DNA from 3 places in the Streptomyces sp. NPDC038280 genome. Region 2 is predicted to be linked to each of the others. Evidence: riboswitches for the same ligand, from Rfam matches in the RefSeq annotation. Region 2 holds a riboswitch; each other region holds the start of a gene.

Region 1 (7,633 bases), on a different contig from region 2:
CCATCGGGCCCCATCAGGCACCCCGAGGCCCGGGACCGGCCGACCGCAGGAGGATGCCTGCCAGCTCGCGCGGCCGGGAGAACATGGGCCAGTGGCCGGTGTCCATCTCCACCAGCTGCCACAGTTCGCCGGTGAGCAGCTCGGCCACGTCGTCGTTCGGCTCGGCGCCGTCGAGCAGGCACTTGATGTAGGTCGCCGGAAGCTCGCCGATCGGGCGGGCCAGGACGGCGGGCTCGGTCAGGGTGGCGCCCGGGTGGGGTGTCGAGCCGCCCACGATCAGGGCGATCTGCTGGCCGGTGAGTCCCTGGCCCGCGTAGTCGGCTGCCGTCAGCGGCGCCCAGAAGCCGTCGTTCTCGGCTATCGACGCCTCCACCATGGCCCGGCCGTCCGGCCAGGCGGAGACGAACGACTCGCCGTCGACGGGCACGTTCGCGTCGACGAAGACGACGCGGGTCAGCCGGTCACCCAGTCGTGCGGCGGCCTGGCCCACGGGTATGCCCGCGTAGCTGTGGCCGACGAGGACGACGTCGTGCAGCCGGCGGCGCTCCACCTCGTCGACGATGTCCCGCACATGTGTCTGCTGCCCAGCGGTTTGGCCCTGCTTCTCGGCGAGACCGGACAGCGTCAGAGCCAGGGCGCCGTGGCCGGCCGCGCGCAGTTCCGGCACCACGTCGTCCCATGCCCACGATCCCAGCCAGGCGCCTGCCACCAGTACGAAGTTCGTCATACCGGCAACGTAGCCGAGGGGTACGACACTCCTCGGCGGGCACTCGTAGGGGGGCACTCCTTGTCGCGCACTCCAGGGCGGGCACTCCCTGCGGACCGGCGGACGGCCGTTCGAGCGGTCGGATTCATCGCGCGCACATGTCCTCATCCCGCTCCGTACGCCGAGGCGTCATCCATCCGCACCACTCTCCCGACCGTGAACGTCATGTCCCCGACATGCAGGAGAATCTCTGTGACCAGGCTCCGCCCCTTCCGTTCGGCCGCGCTCGTGGTCGGCACGGCCCTGACGGCACTGGCCGCGACCGTCCCCGCCGCCGCGCACTCCGCGGGTTCGCTGCCGGTTGTCGTCGCCCGCGCGGAGACGGCCACGCTGTACGACGACGAGGCGGGCGACAACGCCAACGCGGACGACCCGGCCATCTGGCGCAACCCCGCCGACCCGGACCGCAGCCTCGTCATCGCCACGGCCAAGGAGGGCGGGCTGCGCGTCTACGACCTGGACGCCCGCCAGGTGCAGTCGATCCCCGCCCCTCCCCCGCCGGGACCGGACGACGCTCCGGGCCGCTTCAACAACGTCGACCTCATCCACGGTCTGCGGCTGCCGTCCGGCCGCGTCGACGTGACGGTGACCACGGATCGCGGTCACGACCGGCTCCGGATCCATCGCATCACCCCGGGCCGGCCGGGCGGCCCGCTCACGGAGATCACCGACCCGTCCGCCCCGCCGGTCTTCTCCTCCGGTCAGGAAGAGATCAACGACCAGCAGACCGCCTACGGCCTCGCCACCTGGACCGACCCGTCGACCAGGCGCTCGTACGCGCTGGTGAGCCGCCGCAACCGCACGACGGTGGCCCTCCTGGAGCTGGTCGCCACGCCCGCGGGCACGGTGACGTACCGCAGGATCCGCGCCCTCGATCTCCCCTCTGCCTTCCGCCTGCCGAACGGCACTTCATGGTCGCCCTGTGCCGAGCCGGGTGAACTCCCGCAGGTCGAGGGCATGGTCGTGGACCCGGCCAACGGCATGCTCTACGCCGGGCAGGAAGACGTCGGGATCTGGCGGCTGCGTGCCGATCTCACCGGCACCCCGAAGCTGGTGGACAAGGTCCGTGAGTACGGCGTGCCGGGTGTGTACGACGAGAAGACCGAGGAGTGCGTCAACGGGAACGATCCCGGCTACGGCGGCCCCCACCTCGCGGCCGACGTCGAGGGGCTCACTCTGCTGACCGAGCCCGACGGGGACGGCTACCTGCTCGCGTCCAGCCAGGGCGACAACACCTTCGCCGCTTACGACCGGGAAGTCGCCGACGCGAACGAGTACGAGGGCGGCTTCCGTGTCGCCGCCGGCCGGACTCTCGATGGCTCCGAGGAGTGCGACGGCGCCGCCGTCCTGAACGCGCCGCTGGGCAGGAGGTACCCGCACGGTCTCCTTGTCGTCCAGGACGGTCACGACACCCCGGCGGACGGGACGCGTGAGGCCACCGGCTTCAAGTTCGTGGACCTCGGGGACGTCCTGGAGGGCATCGACGACTGACGCCGCAGGCGGGGCGCCGGCGCCGGGACCCGCGGGCGGGAGCCCCGGCCCCGGCGCCGCCCCCTCCGGAAACGCCGACAGGACGTCCTCGCGAGGAGGGCGTCCTGTCGGCGGGTCCGCCTCGGCGTGCTGAGGCGTGGGGGTACTAGTACGGGCCGTTCACGTTGTCGATCGAGCCGTACCGGGCGGCCGCGTAGTTGCACGCGGCGGTGATGTTGGCGACCGGGTCGTAGGAGTCCATCGACGTACCGGGCACGTGGTAGGTCTGGAAGGTCGGGTCGATCACCTGGAGCAGGCCCTTGGACGGGATGCCGGCCATGGCGTTGGAGTCCCAGTTGTTGATGGCCAGCGGGTTGCCCGAGGACTCGCGCATGACGTTGCGGTGGATGCCGTCGTACGAGCCGGGGATGCCGTGCTTGGCCATGATGTCCAGCGACTCCCTGATCCAGCCGTCGAGGTTGTCGGGGTAGGTCGTGGCGGACTCCGCGGCCGCGGGGGCCGCGCTCAGGGTGCTCGGCCGCGTGGAGCGGTCGGCGCGGTCGGGCTCGGCGGAGCGCTTCGGCGTCTTGGCCTTGGCCTTCGCCTTCGCCGCCTCCGACGCGGAGGGCTCAGCCGCGATCGTCAGCTTGAGGCCCGGGCGGATCAGGGACGGGTTACCACCGATGGCCCTGCGGTTGTCCTGGTAGAGCCGCTTCCAGCCGCCGGTGAGCGAGTGCTCGGTAGCGATCTTGGAGAGGGAGTCACCGGGGACCACGCGGTAGATCCCGGGCCCTGCCTTCTTGGCGGCGGCCTTCGGCGCGGCCGCGACCGTCGACGTGACGCTGCTCTGTGCGGTGGCGGACTGCGCCGCGTTCGGCGCGGCACCGGCTGTGGTGGCGCCGATCACCGGAAGAACGAGCGCGGCACCACCGGTGCCCGCGACGGCGATACCTCGGGCGAGCGAGTTCTTCTTGGGGCGGCGGTGCTTTCCCTTTGCGGGCATGTCGAATTCCTCTCCGGCGCCTGCGAGGTGAGCTGTCGGGTCGGACTGGAGATGCCCGGCCGCAGTGGCTGCGACTTCACCCCAAGACGTTCCGGATTTCCGGATCGACGGCTTACCTGGGTCCCCCGCTCCTGCCGTGGGTGAGTGGGTTCGGATTCCGGAAGGCGGCAGGATTCGGCGGTCCATCCGGATTGACCGTGACGTTAAGCGAGAGAGACGCGGCGAGACAAGGCCAGAATTCACGACCGCATTCGAAATGAGCGGGGAAGATCGCGAAAAGCATGCCATCGGACCTGAAGCCGGAACTCAACTCTCTTTCCGCAGAACAGTTCTGGGCGGAGCCCTCATTCGCCCTCACGATCGGTGACGTGACTGACATCACCTCGCGTCGCTGCGGGAAGGACCTTTGCCACAACAGGAGTTGAGCATGCGAAAAGTCCGCATAAGACCGTCTCATTCATGTCTTAATGGGCAATAGACGCAAACCGACGATAGGGGCAATATCGGACGCAAGCGGGCATTCGCCCCTCGTCCGGGACGGGTCCGCTCCCTCACGCTGCCTGCCGTCTGTGCCTCCGGGAGGGGTCCGGGCGGTCCCGCGAATGACAAATGTCATCCCTTCCTCTGATGCGAGTCGTCCTGTCGGAGGACGGCAGCACAGAGCCCCGCGAATGAGGATGGAGGCGCCGTGCGCGCGGTGCGCGCGAGCCGAGAGAACGGGGCTTTTCCCATGCGCTTAACCGAGCCGGGCGGCCGCCCGAGCCGTCGGAGAGTTCGACTCGCGACCGCTGTGGCGTCAGCAACTCTGCTGTCGCTCACCGTCGGTGTACTCCCTGCCCACGCCACACCCCCCAAGTCCGCCCCCTCCGCCCGGTTCGCGGAGGCCGCCGCCCCGGCGGCGCATCTCCCCGAGCTCGACCGCAAGGCGCTGCGCGCATCGCTGGAGGCGTTCCACCGGGCGGGAATGTACGGCGCCTATTCGGCGGTCCGGGAAGGATCCGAGGAGTGGCGGGGGGCGGTGGGCGTCGCCGACGTGACGACCGATCGCCCGATGCGGCCCGATTTCGAGCACCGGATCGGGAGCATCACCAAGACGTTCACCTCGGTCGCCGTCCTCCAACAGGTGGGCAACGGACGCATCGACCTGGACGCGCCGATCGGCCGCTATCTTCCGGAGCTGATTCCGGGAGAGCGAGGTCAGAAGGTGACCGTCCGGATGCTGCTCAACCACACGAGTGGCATTGCCGATTACATCCTGCCCGCGTTTCCCGGCCTGGTGGAGAACCCCGGAAAGACACTCGACGAGAACCGCTTCCGCCATGTGGCTCCGGAGGAACTCGTCCGTCTCGGTCTCGCGGCCCCGCCGGTCGCGGAGCGCGGCACGCACTCCTACTCGAACACGAACTACATCATCGCCGGACTGCTGCTGAAGAAGGTCACCGATCAGGAGCCGGAGAAGTACATCGCCCAGCACGTCATCCGCAAAGCCGGCCTCCGCCACACCTACTTCCCGCGCTCCCCGTACATCTCCGGACCGCACGCCAGGATGTACGAGTCGATGTACGGCTATATCGATCCGCCCCGCGACTACAGCGTCTACGACATGTCATGGGGTGGCACCGCAGGTGCGATGGTGTCGACGATGGCCGACCTCAACGACTTCTACCGCCGCTTGCTCGGCGGAAAGCTGCTCGGCGCCGCCGAGTTGCGGGAGATGAAGACGACCGTCCCGGCCTACGAGCCGGAGCCGGGCCAGGAGGCGCGCATGCGCTACGGCTTGGGTCTGTACACCCTGCAGATGCCCGGAGGCGGCTGGTACTGGGGGCACGACGGGGGCGTCTTCGGTGCCGGAACCTGGGCCCTGTCCACCGAGGACGGCCGCCGCCAGGTCGCCATCGGCTACAACCTGATGAAGTACGAGCGGTACGACGACCAGAACAAGCCGAAGCCGGACCCGATCGGCGACGCGCTGGTCGGCTACGTCGACGGCGCCCTCAGCGGCCGGGCGAAGCCCCGGCTGCGACAGCCGGGGCCCGGCACACCGCTCTCGACCCATCCCTTCGTCACGCCGGAACAGCTGCGCGGCTGAAGGGCTTCCGCGGGGTGATGACGACCGCCCCCGCCGCGGTCGTCATCACCCGCACAGCGGCGCGTACTACGCCCAGGGGCCGGCCTCCTGGGTGGGGACATCGCCTCCCGCGACGCCGTCGACGGTCTCCTCCATCAGCGAACCGACGGAGGCGTCCGGGAGGTGGTCGAGGCCGGTGGTGTCGGCCGACGCGGAGGGGGGCGGGGTGACGAGGGCCGTGACAATGCCTGCGGCGAGGGATGCGACGGCGAGCATGCTGCGCTTCTTCATGCCCGGTTCAACTGCTGACGCCCGCTCGGGTCACGGTCGGATACCGGCGGCAGAGCGGAAGCCGGGGGCGTCGTCTATGTCGATGTCCCGGTGGCGTCCCGCTCCAGCAGGTTCTTGAGCGCCTGCTCGTTCTTCGGCATCTCCTTGCGGGCGAACGGGCGGATCACGAACGGGACGAGGACCTTCCGATGCCGTGCGACTCGAAGTCGATGGACAGGGTCAGGCGGGAGCGCTCGCCGTTGTCGAGCGGTTCGATCGTGCCCTGCACGTCTCCGCGGACCGGGCCGTCGACTCCGTGCAGGTGCCACCTTCTCGGCGGGTCGAACTCCGTGACCTCCATCGTCATGGGGAACTCCCGGCGACCGACCCGGCGCCGCACGGCGACACGGGAGCCCACCGTGAGCGGCGCGTCGCTCATCGGCCGGGCCGACACGGCGCTCTCCTGCCATTCAGGCAGATGGGTCGGGTCGGTCACATACGAGAAGACCTCTTCGGGGCGACGGGAAATGTCGATGCTTTCCCTGATCACTGCTATGCACCCTCTCACGCCCCCCTTTGTTGTCTCTTCATACGAATGATCCCACCTGGGAGCGCCCGGCGCCATGGGGCGGCCGGGGTCGGGAAGAGGTGCGTGAAGAGGGCCCGGACTCCGAGGCCGGGGCGGTGCTCAGCCCTCCTGGAAGACCGCGATGACATTGCCCGCCGGGTCCGTGAACCAGGCGACGGTCGGACCGCCCTCAGTGCGGACGATGCCCTTGTCGTCCGCGTCGAAGTCGGGGTACCGCTCGAACCGCACGCCGCGACCGGCCAGCTCGTCCACGGCCGCCTCGATGTCGTCGACGGTGAAGTTGAGGACCGTGAAGCTCGCCGGGGTGTGCTTCTCCTTGGGGTAGACCATCACCTTCCCGCCGCCCTCGAGGGTCAGGTGGAGCATCCTCATGTCCTCCCGGCCGCCCTCCTCCACCGCGAGTCCGAGCGTGTCGCCGTAGAACTGCCGGGCCTTCGCGATGTCGTCCACCGAGAAGCTGCTGAACGCCTTCGTATTGCGGAACATGGCCGTCATTCCCTTCCAGCACGAGCCGATTGACCGCCTGCCAGGCCACACCATGGGCCACCGCGCCGTGACCGGCGCCACGCCGCAGCGGCCAGATGCGTCCCCGGAATCACCCTCCCGGGCACCCAACAGCGCCGGACGTCTCTTGACTTCACAAGACCCCCGGGCCACATTCCCCTGACACGGCATCAGGACCGTGGCTCCCCGGGCGTTCGCCTCCCCGTGGCCCACGCGCCCGCGCCCCGTACGTCACCGTCCCGAGTCCCCGACCGCTGGAGCTCACCATGCCCGAGAGCGCGGATTCCGTGAGCGAGACAGCGAACCGCCCCACGCGACGGCGGTTACTGGGTGCCACGGGCGCCGGGGTCGTCCTCGCCGCCGGTGGCCTGGCCGGAGGGCGGGCGTACGGCGCGACTCCACCCCCCGTGGCCGGCGAGTACGACGTCGTCGTGGTCGGTGCGGGAGCGGCGGGCATGACCGCGGCGCTGACCGCGGCCTCGCGGGGGCTACGCACCGTCGTCGTCGAGAAGGCGCCCACGTACGGAGGGTCGGCGGCCCGCTCGGGCGCCGCCGTCTGGATACCGAACAACCAGGTGCTCCGGGCCGCCGGTGTTCCCGACACGCCGCAGAAGGCCGCCACGTATCTCGCCGCGGTCGTCGGCGAAGAGGTCTCCGCGGAGCGTCAGCGGGCCTTCCTCACCCATGGCCCGGACATGATCTCCTTCGTCATGTCCCACAGCCCGTTGCGCTTCCGGTGGATGGACGGATACAGCGACTACTACCCGGAGCTCCCCGGCGGTCTTCCGGGAGGCCGGTCCATCGAACCCGACCAGCTGGACGGCACCCTTCTGGGCCCCGAGCTGGCCCGGCTGAATCCCCCGTACCTGTCCGTCCCGGCCGGCATGGTCGTCTTCGGGGCCGACTACAAGTGGCTGGCGCTGTCCGCCGTCAGCGCCAAGGGCGCGGCCGTCGCCACGCAGG
Region 2 (7,633 bases):
CCGACGGCGAGGTACGTGGCCGCGCCGACGCCGGCGCCGGTCGCCGCGCCACCGGCGAGCGAGCCGACGGCGGAGACGGCGAACTCCCTGATCTCCCGGAGTTCCACGTCGGCCGAGGTGTGCCCGGTCGGGTCCACCGGTACCAGTTCGGCCAGGTCCACCCGCTTCAGGCGTTCGAAGGCGTCCCGGAAGGGAACGAGCGCCCGGTGGTACACGGCCTGCCGCCGCTCCTCCTGGGCCGCGCTCTCCTGGGTCAGGCGCCGGTTGAGCTTCTTACGACGCGCGCGGAGCTTCTCGTGGAGCCGTTCGTTCTCCCGCGCGAGCATGACGGCCTTGTACATGGCCACGGCCATGCGGCACCCCTCCCCCTGGACCCGCGAACTGACTGGACGTCAGGCTAGCGCGCCTACCGGGATGCCGCCCGAAGCGTCCGCGATACGGAATGCGTTTTCCGCTGGAACGGTGCCCTGGGGCGCCGGCCCGCACGGTGTTCCGCGGTTCTCGTCCACACGCGGGTCAGGGCGTCTGCGCGGTCTCCTGGGTGTCCCTGCCCTCGCCGGGGACGACGGATTCCACGGACGCGCCGGCTTCGGACGGGACCGGCAGGCTGTCGCCTGCCGGGGTCCAGCCGCCCACCGGCTCGTGCGCGACTTCACGCCACCACGGCGCGTCCGGGACCTTCGCGGCGGTTGGCTCGAACGGCTCACCGGGCCGGGGCAGGGCGATCCGGGACCCCGTCTGGGCCGCCGCGGCGACCGTGCCCTCACCCGGCTCGGCCCACGGGTGCGGCGCCAGGTTGAAGGTGGCCCAGTGGATGGGCAGCATCACTCCGGTCGGCCTGCCACCCTGCAGATCGAGGTGGGCCCGCATGCCCTCGGCCGGGGTCATGTGGATGTCGGGCCAGTACTCGCTGTACGCGCCGATCTGGATCATGGTGACGTCGAAGGGGCCGTGCGCGGCGCCGATCTCCTGGAAGCCGGGGAAGTACCCGGTGTCGCCGCTGTGGTAGATCCGGTGTTCGGGTCCGGCCACGACCCAGGACGCCCAGAGGGTGTGCTGCTGGTTGCGCAGGCCGCGACCGCAGAAGTGGCGCGCGGGGGTGGCGGTCAGGCGGAGGCCCGCGACCTCGGTGGACTCGTTCCAGTCCAGCTCGCGCAGGCGCGAGGGGGCGACACCCCAGCGCTCCAGATGGGCGCCGACGCCGAGCGGCACGGCGAAGACGGTGTCCGTGCCGGCCAGGGCGCGGATGGTGGGCATGTCCAGGTGGTCGTAGTGGTCGTGGGAGATGACGACGACATCGACCGGGCCGAGGGTGGAGAGCGGTACGGGTACCGGGTGGAGACGCTGGGGCCCGGCGAAGGAGAAGGGCGAGCAGCGCCTGCCCCAGACCGGGTCGAACAGCACGCGAACGCCGTCGATCTCGGCGAGGACGCTGGAATGCCCCATCCACGTGATCCGCAGGCCGGAGGCCGGGGGCTTCGCGAGTTCCGCGAGCGTGGTGGTGTGCACGGGGATCACGCCGAGGGGCGAGCGCCGCGACCGGGCTTCCTTCTGGAAGTAGACCTTCGCGAATTCGACCGAGGAACCCGACGGTCTGTGGCTGGCGGCCACCGGATTCTGGAAGACCCCGTCCGCGAAGTTCGGCGAGCGGCGGATCCGCTCCATCCGCTCTCCCGTGGGGTCCGCGCCGAAGGCCGCGGCCCGCAGCGAGCGAAGCCGGGCACGCAGCGGATGAACAGAGCCAGCGCCGGTCACAGCACCTCCTGGTGTTCGGGGTCGTTCCATTATGGGCGGCGGACGACGCTGGTGGCGTTGTCGCAGGTGAGAGCTGCGTGACAGGGCGGGTGACAGGGCGGCCGGGAGTCGGTCGAGGATTTCCCGGCCGCGATGTCACATCTGACGGTGCCGCATCCGTCTCCTCGGTGAAACGTCACCACGCGACACCCAGGAGGCCCGTCATGGCCCGTATCTCGCTCACCCCGCCCCGCACGCTCTTCTCGCGCGCGATGGAGTGGTACTGCAAGCGGACCTACGGCAAGATCCTCGAACCCGCTCTCGCCCTCAGCCACAACCCGCGCGTCCTCCGCGCGGACCTGCGCTTCGAGCTGGCGGTCGGGAAGTGGAAGGCGCTGGACGCGGATCTCAAGGCCCTGGCCGTGATGGCGGCTGCCGCCTCGATCGGCTGCAGCTGGTGCATGGACTTCGGGCACTGGGAGAACCAGCGGCGCGGTATGGACGCGCGCAAGCTGCGCGAGGTCCCGGTCTGGCGCGACAGCGACGCGTACACCCCGCTGGAGCGGGACGTCCTCGCATACGCGGAGGCGATGACCGCCAACCCTCCGACGGTCGAGGACGCACTCGCCGCGCGGCTGGTCGGGGCGCTGGGCGAGGCCGCGTTCGTGGAGCTGACGGCGATGGTGGCGGTGGAGAACCTGCGGTCGCGGATGAACGCCGCGCTGGGGCTGACGAGCCAGGGCTTCAAGGACCACTGCGAGATCGGCGAGGCCTCCGCGAGCCGTGCGCTCCGTGAGACCGGAGGAATGGGTGAGACGGGTGGGAGCGGTGGCGTCCCTGAGGCAGCCGGCGCCGGTTCGCACTGAGACCGGCCGCGCCGCCGGGGCGGGCCGTCGCCCGCCCCGGCGGCGCGCACCCGAACACCCCAGACCCGCCCCCGAGCCCCGGCGGCACGAGCCCGAGCGGCCCTGGATCAAGCGCCCCCTCGGGGGCCGCGAGCCTCCCGCGCGCTGGGCCCGGGTGGCGCGAGCCGCGGCGTCATGCGACCCGGCGGTCCGCGATCCGCCGGGCCCCCGAGGTCACAGCGGCAGCAGGTCGGGGCGCTTCGGCTCGACGTGGTCGCCGGACGATTCGCCGCGGAGCCTGCGTCCGATCCAGGGCACCAGATACTCGCGCGCCCACTGGATGTCGTCCCGGCGCACTTCGAGGGCGCCCCGCGGAGGCAGCGGCGGCCACGGCTGGTCGGGGTCGGCGGGCACCTCAAGGCCCAGGACCTGGCCGGCGCGCAGGGCGACCCGGGTGTGGCCCTCGGCCGACAGGTGCAGCCGGTCGCTGTCCCAAGCCCGCCTGTCCTGAATGGACTTGAGGGACCACAGGTCGAGGACGGGGCATCCGTACCGGTCGGCGACGGCCCGCACATGCCCGTTGTACGTGGCGATCTTGCCGCGGAGATGACGCAGCAGGGTCACACCGCGCGTGTCGAAACCGGTCGTGACCATCACGGTGCCCACGGCCGAGGTGAGGTCCGCGACGGCGCGCTCGAAGCGTTCGGCGACCTCGTCGGGGTCGGTGCCGGGCCGGATGATGTCGTTGCCGCCCGCGCAGAAGGTCACCAGTTCCGGGGCGAGTTCCTTCGCCCGGGGGACCTGCTCCTCGACGATCTGGTCGAGGAGACGTCCGCGGACGGCGAGGTTGGCGTAGCGGAAGCCGTCGTGGTCCTCCTCCGGAAGCCGGTCGGCGAGGAGGACCGCGAGGCGGTCCGCCCAACCCACATACGTTTCCCCGGGCCCCGGGTCCCCCACCCCTTCGGTAAAGCTGTCGCCGATCGCCGCGTACGAACCGAATACGCCTGTGCCACTGTCTATTGCTCTCGAACGGTCTGCCACGGGACCACATCTTTCCCTTACGGATGTGACCTACGCGACCGTAAGGAGCGGTTGACGGGGCGTGACATATGCCACCGGTCAAGATTCACCCAAGCCGGAATAGACCGAGGCCCGGCACAGAAGTGCCGGGCCTCGGTACGGGATTCGCGCGTGTACCGGGTCAGATGGAGACGCCGTGCTGACGCAGGTACGCGAGCGGGTCGATGTCCGAGCCGTAGCTCGGGCCCGTACGGATCTCGAAGTGCAGGTGCGGACCGGAGGAGTTGCCGGTGGAGCCGGAGAGGCCGATCTGCTGTCCGCCGGTGACGCTCTCACCGGAGGAGACCGAGAGGGACGAGAGGTGGCCGTACTGCGAGTAGCTGCCGTCGGTGTGCTGGATGATGACCTCGTTGCCGTACGCGCCGCCCCATCCGGCGGAGACGACGGTGCCCGGGCCGACGGCCTTGACGGTCGTGCCGGTGGAGGCCGCGAAGTCGACACCGGTGTGGTAGCCGGAGGACCACATGGAGCCGGAGGCGTGGTACGGGGTGGTGACGCTCGGGCCGCTGACCGGGGCGGTGAAGCCGGAGGCCGACGTGGAGTCCGGGGTGGACGCCGAGGTCGAGGTCGAAGGGGCGGACGCGCGGTCACTGCTGCGGGAGCTGCGCGCCGAGTCGTCGGCCTTGGGGGCCGCCTTCGGAGCCGCCTTCGGCGCGGCCTTGGGAGCCGCCTTGTGCGCGGGCTTGGCCTTGGCGGTGGACTTCGCGCCCAGGGTGAGCTTCATGCCGGGGATGATCAGCGCGGGGTTCTCGCCGACGACCTGGCGGTTGTCGTGGTAGAGCTTCTTCCAGCCACCGGCGAGGTGGTGGTCCGCGGCGATCGTCGAGAGGCAGTCACCGGCGACGACGGAGTACGTCTTCGGCGCGGCCTTGGCGGACTGCTGTGCCACGGACTTGGCGGCGGCGACGGTGGTTCCCTGCGTCACGGCCGGGGCGCTCGCCTCGGCGGCGTGCGCTCCGGTCGCGCCGAGAAGCGGAAGGGCGACGACGGCGCCACCCGTTCCGGCGGCGACGAATCCACGCGTGATCGGGTTGGCCTTGGGACGGCGGTGCTTACCCTTCGCGGGCATGGCGAATTCCTCTCCGGCGCCTGCGAGGTGAGCTGTCGGGTTCGGGCTGGAGATGCCCGGTCGCGCTGTGGCGCGCCTTAACCCCGAGCCGCCTCCGGAAATCCGGAATCGGCGTTCTTACCTGGGTCCCCCGCTCCTGCCACACGTGGGTGGGTGTGAATTCCGGACGGTGGCAGGATTCGGCGGTCCATCCGGATTGACGGTGACCGTAGACGAGCCGGTCGGCGCTAACAAGCCATCGCATTCCATCGCGAATGGGCGCTGTGATATCGGCGCGAAATTCCGGTCACCCTCCGTCGACTCCGGATCATCAATCTCCGTCGTGAGCAAGGAATTCGACTTCCGTGTTCCGCCACGGACGGTCACGTTTATGACGCTGCTCACGTGCCCGTACCCATCTCCCGCATTACCGGGGCACGCCATGCCGAACAACTCAATACGGACAGAAGGCTCATTCCATACGCATTGCACTCAACAGCAAATGTTCTGCCGATTGCCGCCAGTTCCTCAGGAACCGGCGTGTCGGGAGGCTCCCGCCGAGATGATTGCCTCAGGAACCGATGTCGTATCGTCGAGGCCGCGCCACGTCGGCGATCAGCGCCGACGGCAGAACACCTCAGGAGCTCTCGTGACGCAGCAGCTGCCGCAGGTCCCGTCGACCGAACCCGAGCTGACCGGAGTCCGGAATTTCCGGGACGTGGGCGGGCTGCCGACCGTGGACGGGCGGACAGTGCGCTATGGGCGGCTCTTCCGCAGCGGGCACCTGGCCCACGCCACCGATGACGACGCGACCTTCCTCGCCGGCCTCGGGCTGCACACGATCTTCGACTTCCGCAACGCCGCCGACCAGAAGGTGGAGGGCCCGGACGTCGCCCTGCCCGGCGTGCGGAACGTGAACATCCCGCTCAACGACCCCGCGGACGGCAAGGAGTTCTGGAAGATGGTCAGCGGTGGCGACCTCGCCCAGCTGCGCTCCCTCCTCGGCGACGGCAAGGCCGCCGCCCGCATGACGCACACGTACCGCGAGATCATCACGGACCGCACCGCCGAGCACAGCCGGGTCCTGCACGCCATGGCCGAGGACAGCGTCCCCGCCCTGATGCACTGCGCGGCCGGCAAGGACCGCGCGGGGCTCTCCATCGCCGTGTCCCTGCTCGCGGTCGGCGTCGAGCGCGAGGCGATCGAGACGGACTACCTCAAGTCGAACGACCCCCACCGCCGCTACAAGGTCCGCCGCAGCAGCACCTCGGCCGAGGCCATGTCCCCGGAGGTCATGGAACTGCTCGGCCCCCTCTTCGACGCACGCGCGGAGTACCTCTCCGCCGCCTTCGACACCATCGAGGCGAACTGGGGCAGCGTCGAGCGGTACCTCTCCGAGGGCCTGAAGCTCACCCCGGAGACCCGCGAGCGGCTGCGCTTCGCCCTCCTCCAGGACTAGCGGTAATCAGGATCGGCGGAAGCGCGGGACCGGCGGGATCCGGCCCTACTGGTTCTGACCGCCGAGCAGGAACAGCAGATAGAGGAACGCCGCGAAGAGGTGTCCGGCGACGAGGTAGGCGAAGAGGCGGATGACCAGCCCCCGGGGGAACTTCTTCTCCTCGGTGGACGGGACAGATGCTGATTTGTCGGACATTCGACGTCTCATTTCATGAGGTCGGCGGCGAGCGTGCGGGTCAGCGGCGCGGCGCTCCGCCACCGAGGCACAGCTCGGTGGCGGGACTCTGCAGCAGGGTGTGGACGAAGAGCAGCGCGGCGCCGCCGCGCGTGGCGGCGCCGATCCGGTGCGGGGTGAGCGAGTCGAAGTGCGCGCTGTCCCCGGGGTCGAGGACGTGGACGGCGTCGCCCAGGGCGAGGCGCACCCTGCCTTCCAGGACGTGGAGCCACTCCTCCCCCGGGTGGACGCGGACGAGGTCGTCCCGGGTGGTGTACGGGACCTGGACGCGCAGCGCCTGCATGGCCCGTCCGGGCCCGCCCGCCTGGTGATAGATCCACCCGTCCGCCTCGGCGGGCTCGGCGCTCCCCGCGCGGACGATGGGATCGCGCTCGGGCGGCACCTCCCCGAGCAGTTCGGAGACGGTCGTGCCGTAGATGCGGGCAAGGGCGAGCAGCATGGGCAGCGAGGGCTGCCGGCGGCCCGTCTCCAGCCGGGAGAGGTGGGCCGGGGAGAGTCCGGCGCGGCGGGCGGCCGTCTCCAGAGTGAGCCCCTGGCGTCGGCGCAGCCCCCTCAGCCGGGGCGCGACGTCGGGGAGGGCCTCCGAGATCAGTTGGTCGTCGGACGCGCCGTCCGACGCGGCGGCGGCCGACCCTCGGTCCGGGACTTCCGCGGACGTCGCAGCCCTGTCCGCCCTTCCGGCAGAATTGCTCATGGGTCCATTGCGCCAGGGTTTTTCCTCAGGGGCAATTTTCTTGCCCCTGAGGCAAACACGCGGCTGGCGATCCGCCGGTTCAGCGCTGCGCGACGGCCTGCTTGACCAGCGTTCTGCCGAAGTCCCACATCAGCCCGCCCCCGCCGTGGGCGTCGTCCATCACGGCGGTGAAGGCTTCGACGAACCGGTCCACGTCCGTGTCGTCGATCACCAGCGGCGGGATCAGCTTGATCACTTCCATGTGGTCGCCGGACACCTGCGTGAGGATCCGGTGCCGCTGGAGCAGCGGGACGACGACCATCTGGGCGAAGAGTCCCTTGCGGGCCGCCTGGAGCATCGTCCAGCGGCTGCGCAGGCCGAGCGACGACGGCCTGCCGAACTCGATCCCGATCATCAGCCCGCGTCCGCGCACGTCGTGGAGCAGTTCGTACCGGGGTACGAGCGCGGCGAGGCGCGAGCGCAGCAGGTCACCGGTGCGACGCGCGTGGGCGACGGTCTCCTCGTTCTCCATCACCGAGAGGACGGCGAGCCCGGCGGCC
Region 3 (7,633 bases), on a different contig from region 2:
GCTGGTGAACTGCGCCGGGCTCCAGTGCGACCGGGTGGCCCGCCTCGCGGGCGACGACCCCGGGATGCGGATCGTCCCCTTCCGGGGTGAGTACTACGAGCTGAACCGCCCCTCCCTGGTCCGCGGCCTCGTCTATCCCGTGCCGGACCCCGCTTTCCCCTTCCTCGGCGTGCACCTGACGCGGGGCATCGACGGCGGCGTCCACGTCGGACCGAACGCCGTGCCGGCCCTCGCCCGCGAGGGGTACGGCTGGTCCGTGATCCGGCCCCTGGAGGTCGCCGAGACCGTGTCGTGGCCCGGGTCCTGGCAGATAGCCCGACGTCACTGGCGCTACGGCGCCGGGGAGCTGCGCCGCTCCCTGTCGAAGCGGGCCTTCACGGACGCGGTCCGCCGGCTGCTGCCCTCGGTCGAGGAGTCGGACCTGCGCCCGGCGCCCGCGGGTGTGCGGGCCCAGGCGGTCCTGCGGGACGGCACCCTGGCGGACGACTTCCTGATCCGCGAGGCACCGAGGACGGTGCACGTGCTGAACGCCCCCTCTCCCGCGGCGACGGCGTCCCTCCCGATCGGCCGCGAGGTGGCACGGCGGGCGTTGGCCCTGCTGTAGCCGGGCCCCTCGTCCGCTCCTGAGCACTCCTGCGCCGACCCGCCGTAGAATCGGGGCATTGTGTCTGAGCCCCAAGAATCCACAGCCCTCTCCCCCGCCCCGGTCCCCGCGCGTCGCGGCAGCCGTATGTTCGCCGACGGCAGCGGGCCCCAGCCCGACCCCGCCGGGTCGCACCACGAGCGGCGGATCCGCAGCTTCCAGCCGCGCCGCAGCCGGGTCACCGCCGGGCAGGCGGAGGCGCTGCTCAAGCTGTGGCCCTCCTGGGGAATGGACATCGACGGCAAGAGCGTCCTGGATCTGGACGCGATGTTCGACGGGCTTCCGGTCGTCCTGGAGATCGGCTTCGGCATGGGCGAGGCCACCGCGCAGATGGCCGCCGACGACCCCGGCACCGGCATCCTCGCGGTCGACGTCCACACGCCCGGCCAGGGCAACCTGCTCGGCCTCGCCGACCGCAACGGCCTGTCCAACATCCGCGTGGCGAACGGCGACGCGATCATCCTGCTCCGCGAGATGCTCACGGCCGACGCCCTCGACGGCGTCCGGGTGTACTTCCCCGACCCCTGGCCGAAGAAGCGGCACCACAAGCGCCGGCTGATCCAGCCCGAGTTCCTGAGCCTGCTCGCGACCCGGATGAAGCCGGGCGCCGTGCTCCACTGCGCCACGGACTGGGAGGAGTACGCCGAGCAGATGCTCGAGGTGCTCACCGCGCATCCGGACTTCGAGAACACCGCGCCCGACGGCGGCTACGCGCCGCGCCCCGCCTTCCGGCCGCTCACTCGTTTCGAGGGGCAGGGCCTCGACAAGGGCCACGTCGTGCACGACCTCCTGTTCCGCCGGAAGTAACCGGGGACGGCCGTACAGCCGCAGGCAACGGGGCCGGCGAGACGGCCGGTGACGGCCGTACAGCCGCAGGCAACGGGGCCGGCGAGACGGCCGGTGACGGCCGCCTGCGGAAGTCCGTCGCGCGTGTCAGTGGCCCTCGCTAGGGTCATTGGGTGTCTCCTTCGCACGCAGCACAGCATCCGCACCCGCGCCCGGCGGTCCCGGCCTTCGAGGCCGAGCCCTCCTTCGCGGCCGTGCCGGAGCGCGCCCAGTGGCGTTACGCGCCGCGCCGCGCCTTCTGGCGCAGCAGGGTGGTGCGGCTCGTCGCGGTGTTCACCGTTCTCGCCCTGTGCGGGCTGGTGATCCTGGGGATCGTGCGGGAGCAGACCGGCACGGAGGGCTTCCTCGTCGGCCTGGGTCTGGCGACCCTCCCCGTCCCGCTCCTCATGGCCGCGTTCCGCTGGCTGGACCGCGTCGAACCGGGCCCCTGGCGGAATCTGCTGTTCGCCTTCGCCTGGGGGGCGTGCGCCGCCGCGCTCGTCGCGATCCTCGCGAACTCCTTCGCGACCCGCTGGATCGCCACCGCGACCGCCGACCCGTCCTCGGCGGACACCCTCGGCGCCACCGTCATCGCCCCGGTGGTGGAGGAGAGCGCCAAGGCCGCCGCGATCATGATCATCTTCCTGTTCCGGAGACGGGACTTCACCGGACTGGTCGACGGCGTCGTCATCGGCGGCTTCACCGCGACCGGCTTCGCCTTCACCGAGAACATCCTCTATCTGGGCAACGCCTTCGGCGACGACCAGGAGTTCGGCACGAGCGGTCTCGCTTCCGTCACCGCGGCGACCTTCTTCGTGCGGATCGTGATGTCGCCGTTCGCGCATCCCCTGTTCACCGTGCTGACGGGGATCGGGTTCGGCGTCGCGGCGCTCCTCGCCCGCCGTCGGCGCGTCGTACGGACCGTACTGCCCCTGCTCGGACTCGCCCTGGCGATGGGCATGCACGCGCTGTGGAACGGATCGTCGTCGCTGTTCGGCCCCTGGGGCTTCTACGCCGTCTACGGCGCTTTCATGGTCCCGGCCTTCGGGCTGCTGACCTGGCTGGCGATATGGACCCGACAGCGGGAGCTGCGCACGATATCCGGATCGCTGCCCGCGTACGCGGCGGCGGGCTGGCTCTCGCCCGCCGAGCCCCTCGCGCTCTCCTCGATGCGGGCGCGCGGCATGGCCAGGGACTTCGCGGCGCGTACGTACGGACCGGCGGCGGCCCGGGCGGTCGCCGAATACGAAGCCTTCGCGACGAGCCTGGCGTTTCTGCGGCACCGGGCCCACCGGGGCGCGGCCGGCCCGGACTTCATGGCGCGCGAGCAGGAGCTGCTGCACCACCTGTGGCAGCGCAAGGGGATAGCGGCGCCGTCGCTGACGTACGCGGCGCGGGCCACGGGCCGGGTGTGGACGCCGCCGCCGTACCGGGACTACGGCTCCTACAACCCGTACCGCTCCTGACCCTGCGGAGAAACCGGCAGCCATGGCGTCGGGGGGGTGTCGCCAGGCTGCCGGCGTGCGAGGACGCGCCGGTGCGAGCACCGGCGGCCGTCAGGGACTCACGGACGTGGGACCGCGCCGGCCGGGCGGTGCGCTCGGCCGTGCGGTTCGGGGTGAGGCGTGTCAGAGCGTGCGGAGGGGCTGCGGGCGCGGCCGCCGTCAGACGCTGAGGCCCTTGCCCCGGAGCCAGGCGGCGGGGTCGACGCCGTCGCCGCCCGGGGTGTGCACCTCCAGGTGCAGGTGCGGGCCCGTGACATTGCCCGTCGCGCCGACCCGCCCGATGGTCTCGCCGGTCCCGACCGTCTGCCCGGCCCCGACCGTCATCGACGACAGGTGGCAGAACCACACCTCCGTACCGTCCTCCAGCTCCAGGACGATCCGATAGCCGTACGAGCCGGACCAGCCGGCCGACTTGACGGTGCCGCCGTGCACGGCCTTGACCGGGGTGCCCGTCGGGGCCGCGAAGTCGAGACCCGTGTGATAGCCCGAGGACCACATCGATCCGGACTGGCCGAAGGTGGAGGTGATCGTGTACGAGGAGGTCGGAAGCGAGTAACTCGCGGCCAGTTCGGCCAGCCGCTCCGCCTCGGCCTTGGCCGCGGCTTCCGCGTCCGCCTTCTTCTTCGCCTCGGCCGCGGCCTTCTGCGCGGCCGTCTGCTGCGCCTTCGCCTCGGCGGCGGCCTGCTCGGCGGCGGACTTCTCCGAGGCCGCCTTCGCCTCCGCGTCGGCGGACGCCTTCTGCTGCTCGGCCTGCTGAAGGATCCGGGCGCGCAGTGCCTCGCCCGCGTCGGCGCCGGTGCGCTGCCCGGGGCCGGCGTCAGTGGTCAGGGAGGCGGTGGTGAGGGGCGCGGCGTTCTGCCCGTCGGTGTTCTCGCCGTCCTCCGCGTCCCCCATCAGGGAACCGATGCCCGGCAGGGAGGAGGCGTCCGGCACATGATCCGTGATCGCGTCCGGGAGGTCGGGCAGCGATATGGAGACCGGCGGCTTGTCCTGCGCGGTGGCCATGCCGGCCCCGCCGACGGCCGCGATGACACCGACGCCGAGGACGGTGGAGCTGCGGGCGAAGTTGGAGCGCTGCTTGGCAACGCGGTGCCGGCCACGCACGGGGCGGACGGAGTCCTCGGTGGGATTCCATTCCTCCCACACCGTGTCGGTGCCCGCGCCCGCGGCACCCGAGGCACCGAACGAGTCGAAGGGGGCTTCGGGGGCAGGGGTGTTGGACGCCACGGAGGCGTACTCCTTTCCTTCCTTATCGCCTACCGGGTTAGCTGACGGGTTCGGAGCAGGAAGGTCTCCTACGGGCCCAATTCGACCCGATTCACCCCAAGGTGGTGGTTCCCCGGTTCCCTTGCGGAATTCGGCGCGTGCGCACGGTGCCGCCTCTTGCGACGGTTGTGACGACCGCACTGCGTTATCGAACGTTAATAGACGCGGGGACCGGATTCCAAGCTGTTCCCCTTGATCATTCCCCGCCCCCACCAGGACTTATGAGTGGCAACCAGGCGCAATCGGGCGAGTTGAGGACCCGCCCTCCGGCCGCCGGAAACCCACCCGATCTGATCGTTCGTCAACTGTTATGCGCAGGGGTGTCCTTCGACTACGCACCGTGTGCGCCGTCGGTTACGGCACGACGGGCATCGTCCTGCGCCGCGCGGGCTGGCCCTCCCCCGGCCTGCTCACCGCGAGCAGCGCCATGTCGTCGTTCGAGCCGCCGCCCGTGTACCGCCGTACGTCGTCCACCAAAGCGTCGAGCAGTTCCCCGGGCCCGGGGAAGATCCGCCCCGCCAGCCGCGCGGCGGGGTCGTAGAAGACGCCGTTCGCGTCGCGCGCCTCGGACAGTCCGTCCGTGTAGAGCAGCAGGGTCGCGCCCGGCGGGTACGGCGCCTCGTCGGCCCGGTCCGGCCACGCCGCCAGGTCGCCCATGCCCAGCGGCAGCGCCGGCTCGGACGGCTCCACCCGGCCGAGGCCCCCGTCGGCGTACAGCAGCAGCGGCTCCGGATGGCCGCGGTTCACGACGCGCAGCACGCCGGCCCCCCGTGGGATCTCGGCGAGCACGGCCGTCGTGAACCCCTCGAAGGCGTCCAGGTCGTCCCGGCGGGCGCCCTCCCGGGTGAGCGCCCGTTCCAGCCGTTGCGCCACCCCCTCCAGGGTTCTCTCCTGCTCGGCGGCCTCCCGGAACGCCCCGATGACGATGGCCACCGCCTCCACGGCGTCGAGCCCCTTGCCGCGTACGTCCCCGACGACGAGCCGGACCCCGTACGGCGTGTCCTGCACCGCGAAGAGGTCCCCGCCGATGAACGCGTCCGCCTGCGCCGCCTCGTACCGCGCGGCGATCTGCAGTCCGCTGATCCGCTCGGCGGGAACGGGCAGTACCGCCCGTTGAGCGGTCTCGGCGATCACCCGCGCGGACGCCAGCCGTTCACCGCTGCGCCGGACGACCCGGTTGACGAGCAGGGCCAGCGCGGAGACCGTGAACACGGTGAGGATCTCGGTCAGTGCCGGGACCCTGCCGATCGTGCCGTTGTAGATGTGCAGTCCGAGAACGGCGGCCAGGGCGGCGAGGCCGGTGACCAGGGTCGTCCGCAGGGAGAAGAACGGCGCCGCGATCAGCGGGGCGGCCGAGAAGAGCGGAGCGGCGGTGAAGGTGGGCGGGGTCGCCAGGTCGTAGACGACCCCGCCGACGATCAGAAGCGCGGGCAGCGCCCGGATGAACCGGCGCGCCCGCTCGCTCCGGGTCGGGCCTCCCCGTCCTCCGTCGGTGCCGCCGCCCCGCGATGGTCGCCCCACCTGTGCTCTCCCTGCCCGGTCCGCCTTGGAGTCGCCCCGCGGAAGGCGAGGGACGGCTGCGGACGGTACCGCGCCCCACCCAGGCTGGCCGTAGCCGCGCCGCGCGGCGACTCGCCATCGGCCAACCGGGGAAGGGTCCACCCACCCGGACCACCCACCCGGACCACCGGGCCCCCCACCGCCAACCCACCCGGACCACCCGACCAGCGCTCCGGGCCCCCGACCACCCGACCGGCACTCCGAGGCCCGCGGCCCGGCGTTCGCGCGGACTCAGGCCCCCTCCCGCACCCCCTCGCCCGACTCCTCCTCCGCCTCTTCGCGCGGCTTTCCGGGCGCGAGCCGCCCGCCCCGCGCGAGCGCCGCCACCGCTCCCGCGCAGCCGAGCCCCACCGCGCACAGCACCAGCCACGGCAGGGCCGGCCACCCGCCCACGCCGAGCAGCGCGCCCGTGCCGAGGTTCCCGAGGGTGATGCCGATCCCGCAGACGGTGTTGTAGAGGCCGTAGTGCGTGGCCGGCCACCGGCCGCCGGACAGCGCGACGACGGTGTCCATCTCAAACGGGTAGAGGACGGCGTTCCCGACCGCGAGAACCGCAGCACACAGCAACAGTCCGGTGATCCCGCCGACCGCGACCGGCAGCAGGAAGGCGGCGCCCAGCAGCGCGAGCCCGGCCACCAGACACCGCTGCCGGGACCACCGCCGCTTGCACCAGTCCGTGATCCGCAGCTGGCCGCCCAGGGTGACCAGCGCGGAGACGACGAAGATCGCGGTGGTCGCGGCGGTCGACCCGGCCGCCAGGGGCAGGGCGAGATAGACCTGGAAGGACAGGACGTACGACCCGGTCATGGCCAGCGCGAAGAGCAGGAACGGCCGATTGGCCAGGACCGTCCGGAACTGCCCCCGCTCCTCGTCCCGCTCCTCCGGCCCCGTCCCGGCCGTCCGTACCGGCAGATGCCGCAGCTGTACGAGCGTCAGCGCGGCGAAGAGCAGCGCGGCCACCGCGCACGTCAGCCGGAAGGACACCCCTGTCAGCGCCACCCCGATCAGCGGCCCGAGCAGAATCCCCGCCTGGTAGTACGTGTTGAAGAGCGCGAACGCCTCGACGCGCCGTTCCCCCGCCTCCGCCGCCAGATAGGCGCGTACCGCCGGGTTGAACAGCGCTCCCGCGAGTCCGGTGGCCACCGACGCCACGAGCAGCACCGGCAGCGACTGCGCGAAGGCGAGGGCCCCGAAACCGGCCGTGCGCAGGGCGCACCCGGCCACGATCAGCGGTTTGAAGCCGAGCCGGTCGGCGAGCGCGCCGCCGACCAGGAACATGCCCTGCTGGGAGAGGTTCCGGGCGCCGAGGACCAGGCCGACCGCCCACGCCGCCATGCCGAGGCCGTCGGCCAGGTGCGCGGCGAGGTAGGGCATCAGCATGTAGAAGCCGAGGTTGATGGTGAGCTGGTTGGCGAAGAGGAGCCGTACGGCCGGATCGAAGCTGCGGCTCTGCCGCAGGATCCGCCTCAACGGACGCGCTCCAGCGCGCGCCGCGTCCAGCCGTCGACCTCGTCGGCGGCGTGGTACGCGGCGGGCTCGGACCGTACGGGCCCGTCGAGGAGCCCGTGCAGGGCGCAGAAGTCGTCGCTGAAGACGGTGTCGAAGTAGCGCTGTGGGCCGTCGGGGAAGACGGCGGCGATCCGGGTCCCGCGCGGCCGGGTGCGGGCCAGCCAGCCCGCGACCAGCGCCACGGCGCCCACGCTCCAGCCGCCGGTGGCGAACTGGCGGGCCGCCAGGGTCCGCGCCGCCCGCACCGCCTCGGCGGGCCCCACCCAGTGGATCTCGTCGAAGGCGTCGTGGTCGACGTTGCCCGGGTGGATGGAGGAGCCGAGCC

The links. Region 2 has a riboswitch for cyclic di-AMP ahead of ACZ7J0_RS01455 (M23 family metallopeptidase). Riboswitches for the same ligand answer to the same signal wherever they lie in the genome.
Region 1: it holds a riboswitch for cyclic di-AMP, as region 2 does, so the genes downstream of both, ACZ7J0_RS24840 (transglycosylase SLT domain-containing protein) here and ACZ7J0_RS01455 (M23 family metallopeptidase) in region 2, are expected to answer to the same signal.
Region 3: it holds a riboswitch for cyclic di-AMP, as region 2 does, so the genes downstream of both, ACZ7J0_RS14735 (M23 family metallopeptidase) here and ACZ7J0_RS01455 (M23 family metallopeptidase) in region 2, are expected to answer to the same signal.

What each region holds. Positions count from the first base shown of each region.
Region 1 covers NZ_JBVJYZ010000014.1:8,372-16,004, reverse strand. The annotation lists gene ACZ7J0_RS24850 (alpha/beta fold hydrolase) at 14-727, opposite strand; gene ACZ7J0_RS24845 (phytase) at 932-2,257, shown strand; gene ACZ7J0_RS24840 (transglycosylase SLT domain-containing protein) at 2,403-3,239, opposite strand; cyclic di-AMP (ydaO/yuaA leader) riboswitch at 3,242-3,396, opposite strand; gene ACZ7J0_RS24835 (serine hydrolase domain-containing protein) at 4,030-5,328, shown strand; gene ACZ7J0_RS24830 (hypothetical protein) at 5,395-5,598, opposite strand; gene ACZ7J0_RS24825 (SRPBCC family protein) at 5,762-6,127, opposite strand; gene ACZ7J0_RS24820 (VOC family protein) at 6,266-6,652, opposite strand; gene kstD (3-oxosteroid 1-dehydrogenase) at 6,937-7,633, shown strand, end outside.
Region 2 covers NZ_JBVJYZ010000001.1:322,962-330,594, forward strand. The annotation lists gene ACZ7J0_RS01435 (hypothetical protein) at 1-353, opposite strand, end outside; gene ACZ7J0_RS01440 (MBL fold metallo-hydrolase) at 517-1,755, opposite strand; gene ACZ7J0_RS01445 (carboxymuconolactone decarboxylase family protein) at 1,959-2,600, shown strand; gene ACZ7J0_RS01450 (SGNH/GDSL hydrolase family protein) at 2,814-3,620, opposite strand; gene ACZ7J0_RS01455 (M23 family metallopeptidase) at 3,781-4,728, opposite strand; cyclic di-AMP (ydaO/yuaA leader) riboswitch at 4,731-4,890, opposite strand; gene ACZ7J0_RS01460 (tyrosine-protein phosphatase) at 5,357-6,166, shown strand; gene ACZ7J0_RS01465 (DUF6126 family protein) at 6,212-6,361, opposite strand; gene ACZ7J0_RS01470 (helix-turn-helix domain-containing protein) at 6,402-7,094, opposite strand; gene ACZ7J0_RS01475 (aspartate aminotransferase family protein) at 7,174-7,633, opposite strand, start outside.
Region 3 covers NZ_JBVJYZ010000005.1:329,825-337,457, reverse strand. The annotation lists gene lhgO (L-2-hydroxyglutarate oxidase) at 1-604, shown strand, start outside; gene trmB (tRNA (guanosine(46)-N7)-methyltransferase TrmB) at 731-1,450, shown strand; gene ACZ7J0_RS14740 (PrsW family intramembrane metalloprotease) at 1,603-2,934, shown strand; gene ACZ7J0_RS14735 (M23 family metallopeptidase) at 3,133-4,200, opposite strand; cyclic di-AMP (ydaO/yuaA leader) riboswitch at 4,212-4,346, opposite strand; gene ACZ7J0_RS14730 (PP2C family protein-serine/threonine phosphatase) at 4,594-5,760, opposite strand; gene ACZ7J0_RS14725 (MFS transporter) at 6,031-7,269, opposite strand; gene ACZ7J0_RS14720 (PLP-dependent cysteine synthase family protein) at 7,266-7,633, opposite strand, start outside.